Regions from separate parts of the Mesorhizobium sp. AR02 genome, predicted to be linked through region 2. Evidence: riboswitches for the same ligand, from Rfam matches in the RefSeq annotation. Region 2 holds a riboswitch; the other holds the start of a gene.

Region 1 (4,636 bases), 1.9 Mb from region 2:
CAGAATGCACAGACCCCGCAAGGAGATGATCGCAGAGACTCGCGCCAAGCTGATCGCCGCGGCCCGCCAGGCCTTCGGCACGACAGGCTACGCCGAAGCGTCGATGGATGATTTCACTGCCTCGGCCGGACTGACGCGCGGCGCACTCTATCATCACTTCGGTGACAAGAAGGGACTGCTGGAGGCAGTTATCGCCGAAATCGACGGCGAGATGGCGGCTCGGGTGAATGAGGTCGCCTCGAAAGCGCCGACTCGCTGGCAGCATTTCGTCGACGAATGCACGACCTATATCGAGATGGCGCTGGAGCCGGAAATCCAGCGCATCATGTTCCGCGACGGCCCGGCCGTGCTGGGCGATCCGGCACAATGGTCGAATGCCAATGCCTGCGTTGGTTCAATGACCGATCATCTGACCGCCCTGCAGGGGGAAGGGGTGGTCGTCCCGAGCGTCGACCCCGAGACCGCCGCACGGCTGATCAATGGCGCCAGCAGCCAGGCGGCGCAGCGGATCGCCAATTCGAACGACCCCGAAGCGACGTCGAAGATGGTCGTGGCGGCGTTCAAGCAACTGCTGGAGGGCCTGCTCAGGAAACCAGGTTCATAACAGAACTAAAATCCCCGTTGGGCGCCTCGCTGGCACCGCCCACGATTGACAATCTTCAGGCAGAGCGCATCCTCCGCAGCCATCTCTGAGGGGAGATTCGGAGCATGTGGGATTTCGAGATCGGCAGGTCGGTGTCCATCATGATCAGGACCTGGCCCTTCATTGTCTTTCGCATGATCGTCTATTTCGGCATCACGCTGGCCTACATCATGGCGACCGGCACCGGCGCCTCGGTCGGCTATGGCGTCGGCCATATCTCCACCGATCCTGACGGGCCGCTGTCTTTTGCCCTGTGGGGTGGCGTGGTCGGTTTCGGCGTCGTCTCGATCGCCGTCTACTGGATCCGCGAATACATCCTCTACGTCGTCAAGGCCGGCCATATCGCCGTCATGGTTCATCTGATCGATGGCCGGGATGTTCCCGACGGCCAGAACCAGATCGCCTATGCCAAGCAGGTCGTCACCGAGCGGTTCGCCGAGGCCAACATCCTTTTCGTCGTCGACCAGCTGGTCAAGGGCGCCATCCGCGCCATCACCGGCCTGCTCGGCGGCATCGCCGCTTTCCTGCCCATTCCGGGCCTGAGCGGGCTGGTCTCGTTCATCAACACGGTGATCCGCCTGTCGCTGACCTACGTCGACGAGATCATCCTCGGCTACAACATCCGCATCAATTCGTCCTCGCCCTTCGAGACCGCGCGCCAAGGCGTCGTGCTCTATGCCCAGAACGGCAAGACCATGGTCAAGAACGCCGTCTGGCTGGCGATCATCATGTGGGCCGTGTCGTTCGTCATCTTCCTGCTGATGCTGGCCCCGGCCGCCGCCATTCTCTTCATGATGCCAGGGCAGCTCGCCGGCTGGGCCTTCGTGCTCGCCATCGTCTTCGCCTGGGCTTTCAAGGCAGCGTTCATCGAGCCGTTCGCCATCGCTTGCCTGATGCAGGTCTATTTCAAGACCATTGCCGGCCAGGTGCCCGATCCGGCCTGGGATGCCCGGCTGGCCGAGGCGTCGTCGAAGTTCAGGGAACTCAAGGACAAGGCGCTGGCTTCCTTCGGCGGTTCGCGCTGGGGCACGGCTGGCGCGACGCGCTGATCGGCCGGGCAGGTGGTCGCCGACGCAACAGCAACGGTGTTGAGGTGTGCCACCGCTGATTTGAGTGGCGCCTCACCTTGCCCTGAAAACGTCTCGCTCATGATCAGCTCGGGCAGCGGCAGGCGTCGGCCCCAGCCATGCGTTTCGAGGTCCGGTTTCGGCGCGAATTCCGAGACACGGCCGACGCAGAGATAGGCGATCGGCGTCACGTGATCGGGAATGGCCAGCAGGCTCTTCAACGCTTGCGGCTCGATGATGCTGACCCAGCCGACACCGACGCCTTCGGCCCGCGCCGCCAGCCAGAAATTCTGCACCGCGCAGACCGTGCTGTAGAGATCCATCTCCGGATTGTGCCAGCGTCCCAGCGGTGAGCCCTGCGAGCGCTGGCGGTCGCAGGTGATGCAGATGTTGAGCGCGCTTTCGCAGATGCCTTCCAGCTTGAGTTTGCGGTAGAGCGCCTGCCGCTCTGCCTCGATGGCCGGCAGCTCCTGCTCACGCGCGGCAAGGAACAGGTCGCGCACCTTTTCCCGCCGTTTGGCGTCGCGAATGACGATGAAGTTCCACGGCTGCATGAAGCCGACCGATGGTGCGTGATGGGCGGCAAGCAGCAGCCGCGCCAGCACCTCGTCGTCGAGCGCGGTGGGGAGGAAATGGCTGCGCACATCGCGTCGCGTGAACATGGCGCGGTAGACCGCGTCGCGCGCCATCTGGTCAAATCCGTCGCCCATAGGAGCGGTCATGGCTTCCGGCATCGCTCGTCCCCTTGCGATTGCAATCAATGTCGTCCGCCTGACCATGCGGATGACGATGCCTGCCAGGCCGGTCTTCTGGCTCAGGATCAACCCGCGTCCGGTGCCTTCCCGTCATCGACAGTGGCATTTACCGGCGCGGTCCCCCTCACAGCGTTGGGCACGCCACGGAATTCAACCGTGTTCCCGATTCTCCCGCTTGCGGCGGGCACCAGGCAGTGGCGGCGACCTTACGCCGAAGCGCCGGCAGCGCCAATCCCCGCAGCGACGCCAATAGACGCAGGCGTGATTTTCCCCAGTCATCAAGCCGCAATGCATGGCCATCGCCGCGCCGGGGCACTAGATAGGGAGCATGACAACCCGTCTCTACACCCACCCGATCTTCCTCGAGCACATCACGCCGCCTGGCCATCCCGAGCGGCCGGACCGCTTGCGCGCTATCGAGCGCGTGCTTGACGACGAAGCCTTTGCCGCGCTCGATCGCGTCAAGGCGCCTGAAGGCGATGAGGCCACCATCCTCTACGCCCATCCTGCCGATTTCGTCGCGCGTGTGCGCGCCGCCATTCCCGAAGAGGGCCTTGCCCGTATCGATGCCGACACCACCGCCAGCCCGAAGAGCTGGCAGGCGGTGATCACCGCGATCGGCGCGGCCAACGCGGCTGTGGACGATGTCTTCACCGGCCGCGCCGACAATGTCTTCGTCGCCGCCCGTCCGCCCGGCCACCATGCCGAAAAGACCACGGCGATGGGCTTCTGCTTCTTCAACACGGCGGCGATCGCCGCGCGCTATGCGCAGAAGAAGCATGGCGTCGAGCGCGTCGCCGTCGTCGACTGGGACGTGCACCACGGCAACGGCACGCAGGATATTTTCTGGGACGATCCGTCGGTGCTCTATTGTTCGACGCACCAGATGCCGCTCTATCCCGGCACCGGCGCGAAGAGCGAGACCGGCGCCGGCAACATCGTCAACGCGCCTTTGGCACCGCAGACCGGCAGCGAGGTGTTTCGCGATGCCTTCCTGTCGCGTGTCCTGCCGGCGCTCGACAATTTCGCGCCGGATCTGATCATCATTTCGGCCGGCTTCGACGCGCACCATCGCGACCCGCTGGCCGAGATCAATCTGACCGAGGACGATTTCGACTGGGCGACCGGCCAGCTGATGCAGCGTGCGGCCCGCCACAGCGGCAACAGGCTCGTCAGCCTGCTCGAGGGCGGCTACGATCTGCAGGGACTGGCATTTTCGGTCGCCGCCCATGTCGGCCGACTGATGAAAGGATGAATGATGGCTGCTGAGACCAACGAAGACGTCAAGGCGATGAGCTTCGAGCAGGCACTCGACGCGCTGGAGAAGATCGTCGATGATCTGGAGCGTGGCGACGTGCCGCTCGACCAGTCGATCCGCATCTATGAGCGCGGTGAGGCGCTGAAGGCGCATTGCGACCGGCTGCTGAAGGCCGCCGAGGACAAGGTCGAGAAGATCAGGCTGTCGCGCGACGGCAAGCCGGTTGGCACGGAGCCGCTCGACGCGGACTGAGGCGCGAGCCGTTCACCGAGTTTTGGACATCATCGTGATTGAGGATAAGGTTCGTCGCCATTGATATGGCGCCCAGGACAAGAGGAGATACGGAAGCGATGTGCAGAAACATCAAGACCCTGTTCAATTTTGATCCGCCGGCAACCAATGACGAAGTGCGCGACGCGGCCCTTCAGTTTGTCCGCAAGCTGAGCGGAACGACACGGCCCTCGAAACAGAACCAGCATGCATTCGACCATGCGGTCGAGGCCATCGCGGCATCGGCGCGCGAGCTGCTCGATTCACTCGAAACCCATCAGCACCCGCGCAATCGCGAAGAGGTGGCGGCCAAACTGCGGGCAAAAGCGGCGATCCGCTTTGCCTGACGCTGCCAAAGCGGTCCTTGACCGCTGACAAGGAGAGTCCATGAGCTTCTTTCCAGGGAAAGACCCTGAAGCGGGCGACGCCTTCGCCAGCGACCAGATCGAGCTGATGGTCATCCCGAACGCCAAGGATATTGGCGGCTTCGAGGTCCGTCGGGCGTTGCCGACCGCCAAGAGGCGGCTGGTCGGGCCGTTCATCTTTTTCGATCGCATGGGCCCGGCGATCCTGCGCGGCAGCCAGGCGATGGATGTCCGTCCGCATCCGCATATCGGCCTGTCGACGGTGACCTATCTGTTCG
Region 2 (4,636 bases):
ACACCGACGCGCTTGCCATAGCCGAGCATCCGCAGCGCCAGGCCGAAGGCAGCCGTCGTCTTGCCCTTGCCCGGACCGGTGTTGACGATCAGCAGCCCCTTCTCGACCGTTTTGCTCGCCACCTCGGCGTCCTGCACCGCCTTGCGTTTGGCCATCTTGGCGCGATGGCGCTCTTCGTCCTTATTGTCGATGTCGGTCATCTCATTTCACCTTGAGCGGCAGCCCCGCCACCATCAGCAGCACGGTGTCGGCGATCGCCGCGACCTGCTGGTTGAGCCGTCCGGCGTCATCGCGAAAACGGCGCGCCAGGGCATTGTCAGGCACGATACCTTGGCCGACTTCGTTGGACACCACGAACCAGGGCCCGCGCGGCCGCGACAGCACATCCGTCAGCCGCCGGCATTCCAGCTCGAGATCGTGATCGGCCAGCATGTGATTGGTCAGCCACAGCGTCAGGCAGTCGACCAGCACCGGCTGGTTGTCGGGCAAAGCCGTAAGCGCGCCGGCAAGGTCGAGCGGTGCGTCGATGGTCGTCCAGCCTTCGCCGCGCCGCGAGCGGTGCAGTGCGATGCGCTCGCACATCTCGTGGTCATAGGCTTGCGCGGTGGCAATATAGACCCATGGTGAGGGCAACGCCATCGCCAGGGTTTCGGCGTGCGCGCTCTTGCCGGAGCGCGCACCGCCAATGATGAAGGTCAGCTTGCCGTGATCAGGCAAAGCTGTCGCGCAGGCTGGTCGCGGTGCCGGTGAAGCGTCCGCGCACCACGCCGACGACGGCACCAAGCACCAGCCAGAACACCAGATTGGTCACGGTCACCGCCACCACGAACTGGTGGTGCAGGCCTTCCGGGATCGGCGTCTCGAAGCTGTCGGGCTGCGGCGCGCCGACGATGTGCGGAGCGACGATCAGCAGCACGGCAAGGATGGCCAGCGGCAGCGACTTGCGGAACGCGATCAGGCCGAGCCCGATGGCAGTCGCGATCACGGTTGCCACCCACCAAATCTGGCGCTGCGTCAGGTCGGCCGCCGGCATGGCCGGCAGTTCCGGCGGCAGGCCGAGACCGGGCGCCAGCGTGAACACGGCAAAGCCGGCAAGACCCCAGAAGACGCCCTGGCGCCAATTGCCGATGCCGCCGGCGAATTCCGAAACCGCGACCAGGATCAGCGCGAAGCCGATGCCGGTGACGACATTGGACACGACGTTGAAGGCAAAGCGCTCGAAGCCGTCGGCCGGCGCCCAACCCTCGTCTTCGGCCGGAGCGGCAGCCTCGGCCGGTGCCGGCGCAGCAGTGCTCATGGCGTTCGATGCCGCAGGAGCGGCGGAGCCCATTGCGTTGCCGCTGGCGGCTTCGGCCGGCGCCGCGGCGTGCTCATGCTTGTGGCCGCCTTCGGCCTGTTCGTAGACTTCCGCCTTGAGGATCAGCGGCACGGTGGCATAGGCCTGCATGCAGGCGAGGACGACGCCGGCCACGAGCCCGGCGATCGCCGCGATGAACACGACGTTGCGAAACAGATTCATGATGTCAGATCCTCGTCAGTGGCAGGGAAACGCCATCGAATGCCGGTTATCATGACCGGCATTGTGGACCGCATCGATGTGCGAGAAGCCGACAAAGCCGATGATGAAGGTGCCGAGCAGCGCGGCGAGTGCCAGCTGCATGAAGCGCGACTGCGAGGAGACGGAGGCGCCGAGGGAGACGGAAGCAGTAGTCATATCTTGTCCTTTCACCCTCCACCCGAGGGCCTGTCAGTTTTGCCGTCGTCGGCAGGTCTCCTGGCTCGCGGATCAGCGCCCTTCTCCACCTTCCCGAAGACAAATCTTCAGTGGCATATGGAGAGGACTACCGCACACAGTTGCGGGGGCAGCCACGGCATTGGGCAACAAGTCAGCCCGCACCGCATTCCCTCTTGGCTCCAAAACGGAACCGACGACTGTGCGACTATAGGGAAAATCGCAACACGCGGCAAACCAAATTCCGCCGGCAATCAGCGCGATTGCGCCATGCCATCCCCAAGCACGACAATTGACAATTGTCATGGCCGGGTGTCGGCTGACCTCTTCACAGGAAGCCAGCCATGCAGCCGATTGCCAGCGAGCGCGCCCTACAACGGCCTGACCCAGGTTGAACCGACGCTGCCCTCGTCGGCCTATTGGGATGGTGAGAGTTACCAGCGCGACCTCGATGCCATCTGGTGCAAGAACTGGCTGCTGGTCTGTCGCGAGGCCGATCTGGCCCAGCCGCTGGCCTTCCGCCGGTTCCGCATCGGCACGCAGGACATCATCGTGCTGCGCGACGACACCGGCGAGTTGCGCGCCTTCCACAACACCTGCCGGCATCGCGGCTCGCAGCTTTGCCAGGAGAGCGAGGGCCGGCTGAAGGCGCGGCTGATCACTTGCCCCTATCATGCCTGGTCCTATTCGCTGCGCGGCGATCTCGTGCGGGTGCCGTCGAAATCATTGCCGGACGGCTTCGACAAGGCCGACCACCCGCTCTATCGCGTCGCACTTTCGGTGTGGCGCGGCTTCGTCTTCATCAATTTGCAGGAGAATGCGGCGGGCTCCGCACAGGCATCCTTCGACCCCGCCTCCGGCAATCTCGGCAACTGGCCGCTGGAAACGCTGGTCTCAGGCCATGTGCTGCGCAAGGTGATGCAGTGCAACTGGAAGATTTTTTGGGAAAACTTCAACGAGTGCCTGCACTGTCCGGGCGTCCACAAGGACCTGTCGCGGCTGGTGCCGATCTATGGCCGCGGCCTGATGAGCCGGCATGACGATCCAGAATGGACCCGCCACGCCGACAATGATGCGCCGGAATTTTCAGGCGGCCTGCGCGCCGGGGCCGAAACCTGGTCGCGCGACGGCCAGACGCACGGGCCGGTCTTCTCAGGGTTGACACCGGCCGAACGTGCCGCCGGCCAGACCTACGCCACCAGCCTGCCCTCGATGTTCATCGTCGGTCATGTCGATTATGTCAGGACCGTGCGCCTGGTGCCGCTCGGCCCCGAACAGACGGAGCTTGTCGCCGAATGGCTGTTCGCGCCCGAGGCGCTGGCCACGACCGACATCGACAACATCGTCGCCTTCGGCACACAGGTGCTGGAAGAGGATGCTGGTATCTGCGAGGTCAACCAGAAGGGCCTGCGCTCGATGCGCCACCAAGCCGGCGTGCTGATGCCCGAGGAATATGAACTGCACCGCTTCCACAACTGGGTGCGCGAGCGCCACGCAGCGCTTTCTGCCTGATCCTCACAAAGACTTCGGCAGGTAACGCCACGTCACGAAGCCGCATACAGCGGCCAGCAGGCTGAGCGTGATGAACACCGAGCCCAGTCCGAAGAAGGCCAGCACAACGGAATAGACCAGCGGCGGCGTCAGCTCCGAAAAATCGAGATAGGTGCGGTAGACCGCCGCCATCTGCGCCCGCTCATAGGAGCGCACCGAGCGCATGAAGGCGGTTGAACCCAGTGCATCGAGCGCAATGGTGAAGAACGCGCCACCAAGCAGGAAAGCGCCGGTCAGCAGCGGCGCACTCGCTCCCACCGTGCCTGCCGCCAGCAGCATTGCCGACATGGCGAAATAGGCAAAAGTCATGGTCTTGCGGCCGCCAAAGCGTTTTCCCGCCTTGCCCCAGAAGATGGCCATGAACAGCAGCGCATTGCCGGCCGAGACCAGCAGGCCGCCGGCCAGTTCGCCCTCGCCGGTGATGACCATGAACAGCGGTCCATAGACGAAGAAGGTCGACCAGAAGCAGGACCGGCCGAAGGCGATCAGCCAGGCAAGCCTCAGCCTCGGCTGCGCGATGAAGCGGCCGATATTGGCGAGCGGATTGGCCGGCCGGGTCTTGCCCGGCCGTATCGACCGGTTGTCGCCCAGCCGATAGGTCCAGAACAGCGCCAGCAGCGCCAGCGCGAACACCGCCACCGCGCCGTGCGCGGCATAGATGCCGAAGCGTGTGTAGAGGAAGATGCCGAGCGTCGGCCCACCGGTCCAGGCGAACATCGACCACGCCATGCGCAGCGATTCGGCCTGCATGAAGTCGGTCTTGCGGATGTGGTCCATGATGTAAAGGTTGAGCGTGATCGACAGCGCGCTGGCGCCCATCACCCGGCACAACATGCCTGCGATTTGCCCGGCAAGCGTGTGGGTGACGAAGAACAACGAGCCGATGGCGAGCAGGCAAGCGCCTGCTGTGTAGACCCAGCGCCGGGCAAACCGGCGGATCAGCATCGGCATGAACAACGTTACCGACAGGCCGAGCATCGCCACGATGGTGTAGAGGATCGAGACGATCTGTTCGTTGTGAAGGATTTCGTAGGCCTGGATCGGGATGACGCTCGACACCGTGGCGCGGGCGAAGGATTCGACCGCGTAGAGCGAGGCGAAGGTGCGCGCATCCGCGGCCTTGAGGGCCGGGAGCCAGATCGGATGGCGCACATGGGTGGACATTGCTTCCCCAAAGCAGAATCACCGACCAAATCTGCCGTGGTCGATCCCGAGCCAATAAGAGGAAACCGACGCATAACCGGCAAAAAGTGAAACCGGTCAAAGGCTTCCCGGCTCTGGCCTAAAGCGTCGCTTGACCCGATGCCCCGGCCTTCTTCTGTCCCGCCCAACCGTGATAGTCCTCAGGCGGGG

What was found. A riboswitch is a leader RNA that binds a small molecule or an ion and turns the genes downstream of it on or off. The one in region 2 is predicted to bind cobalamin.
Region 1: it holds a riboswitch for cobalamin, as region 2 does, so the genes downstream of both, bluB (5,6-dimethylbenzimidazole synthase) here and DBIPINDM_RS32970 (CbtB domain-containing protein) in region 2, are expected to answer to the same signal.

The regions. Positions count from the first base shown of each region.
Region 1 covers NZ_CP080531.1:366,323-370,958, reverse strand. The annotation lists gene DBIPINDM_RS06450 (TetR/AcrR family transcriptional regulator) at 5-604, shown strand; gene DBIPINDM_RS06445 (hypothetical protein) at 709-1,692, shown strand; partial or broken gene bluB (5,6-dimethylbenzimidazole synthase) at 1,863-2,372, opposite strand; cobalamin riboswitch at 2,492-2,672, opposite strand; gene DBIPINDM_RS06435 (histone deacetylase family protein) at 2,794-3,720, shown strand; gene DBIPINDM_RS06430 (exodeoxyribonuclease VII small subunit) at 3,724-3,975, shown strand; gene DBIPINDM_RS06425 (DUF2277 domain-containing protein) at 4,074-4,340, shown strand; gene DBIPINDM_RS06420 (pirin family protein) at 4,381-4,636, shown strand, end outside.
Region 2 covers NZ_CP080531.1:5,940,331-5,944,966, reverse strand. The annotation lists gene cobO (cob(I)yrinic acid a,c-diamide adenosyltransferase) at 1-200, opposite strand, end outside; gene cobU (bifunctional adenosylcobinamide kinase/adenosylcobinamide-phosphate guanylyltransferase) at 202-717, opposite strand; gene DBIPINDM_RS32975 (CbtA family protein) at 710-1,519, opposite strand; gene DBIPINDM_RS32970 (CbtB domain-containing protein) at 1,535-1,714, opposite strand; cobalamin riboswitch at 1,747-1,945, opposite strand; gene DBIPINDM_RS32965 (aromatic ring-hydroxylating oxygenase subunit alpha) at 2,087-3,244, shown strand; gene DBIPINDM_RS32960 (MFS transporter) at 3,248-4,447, opposite strand.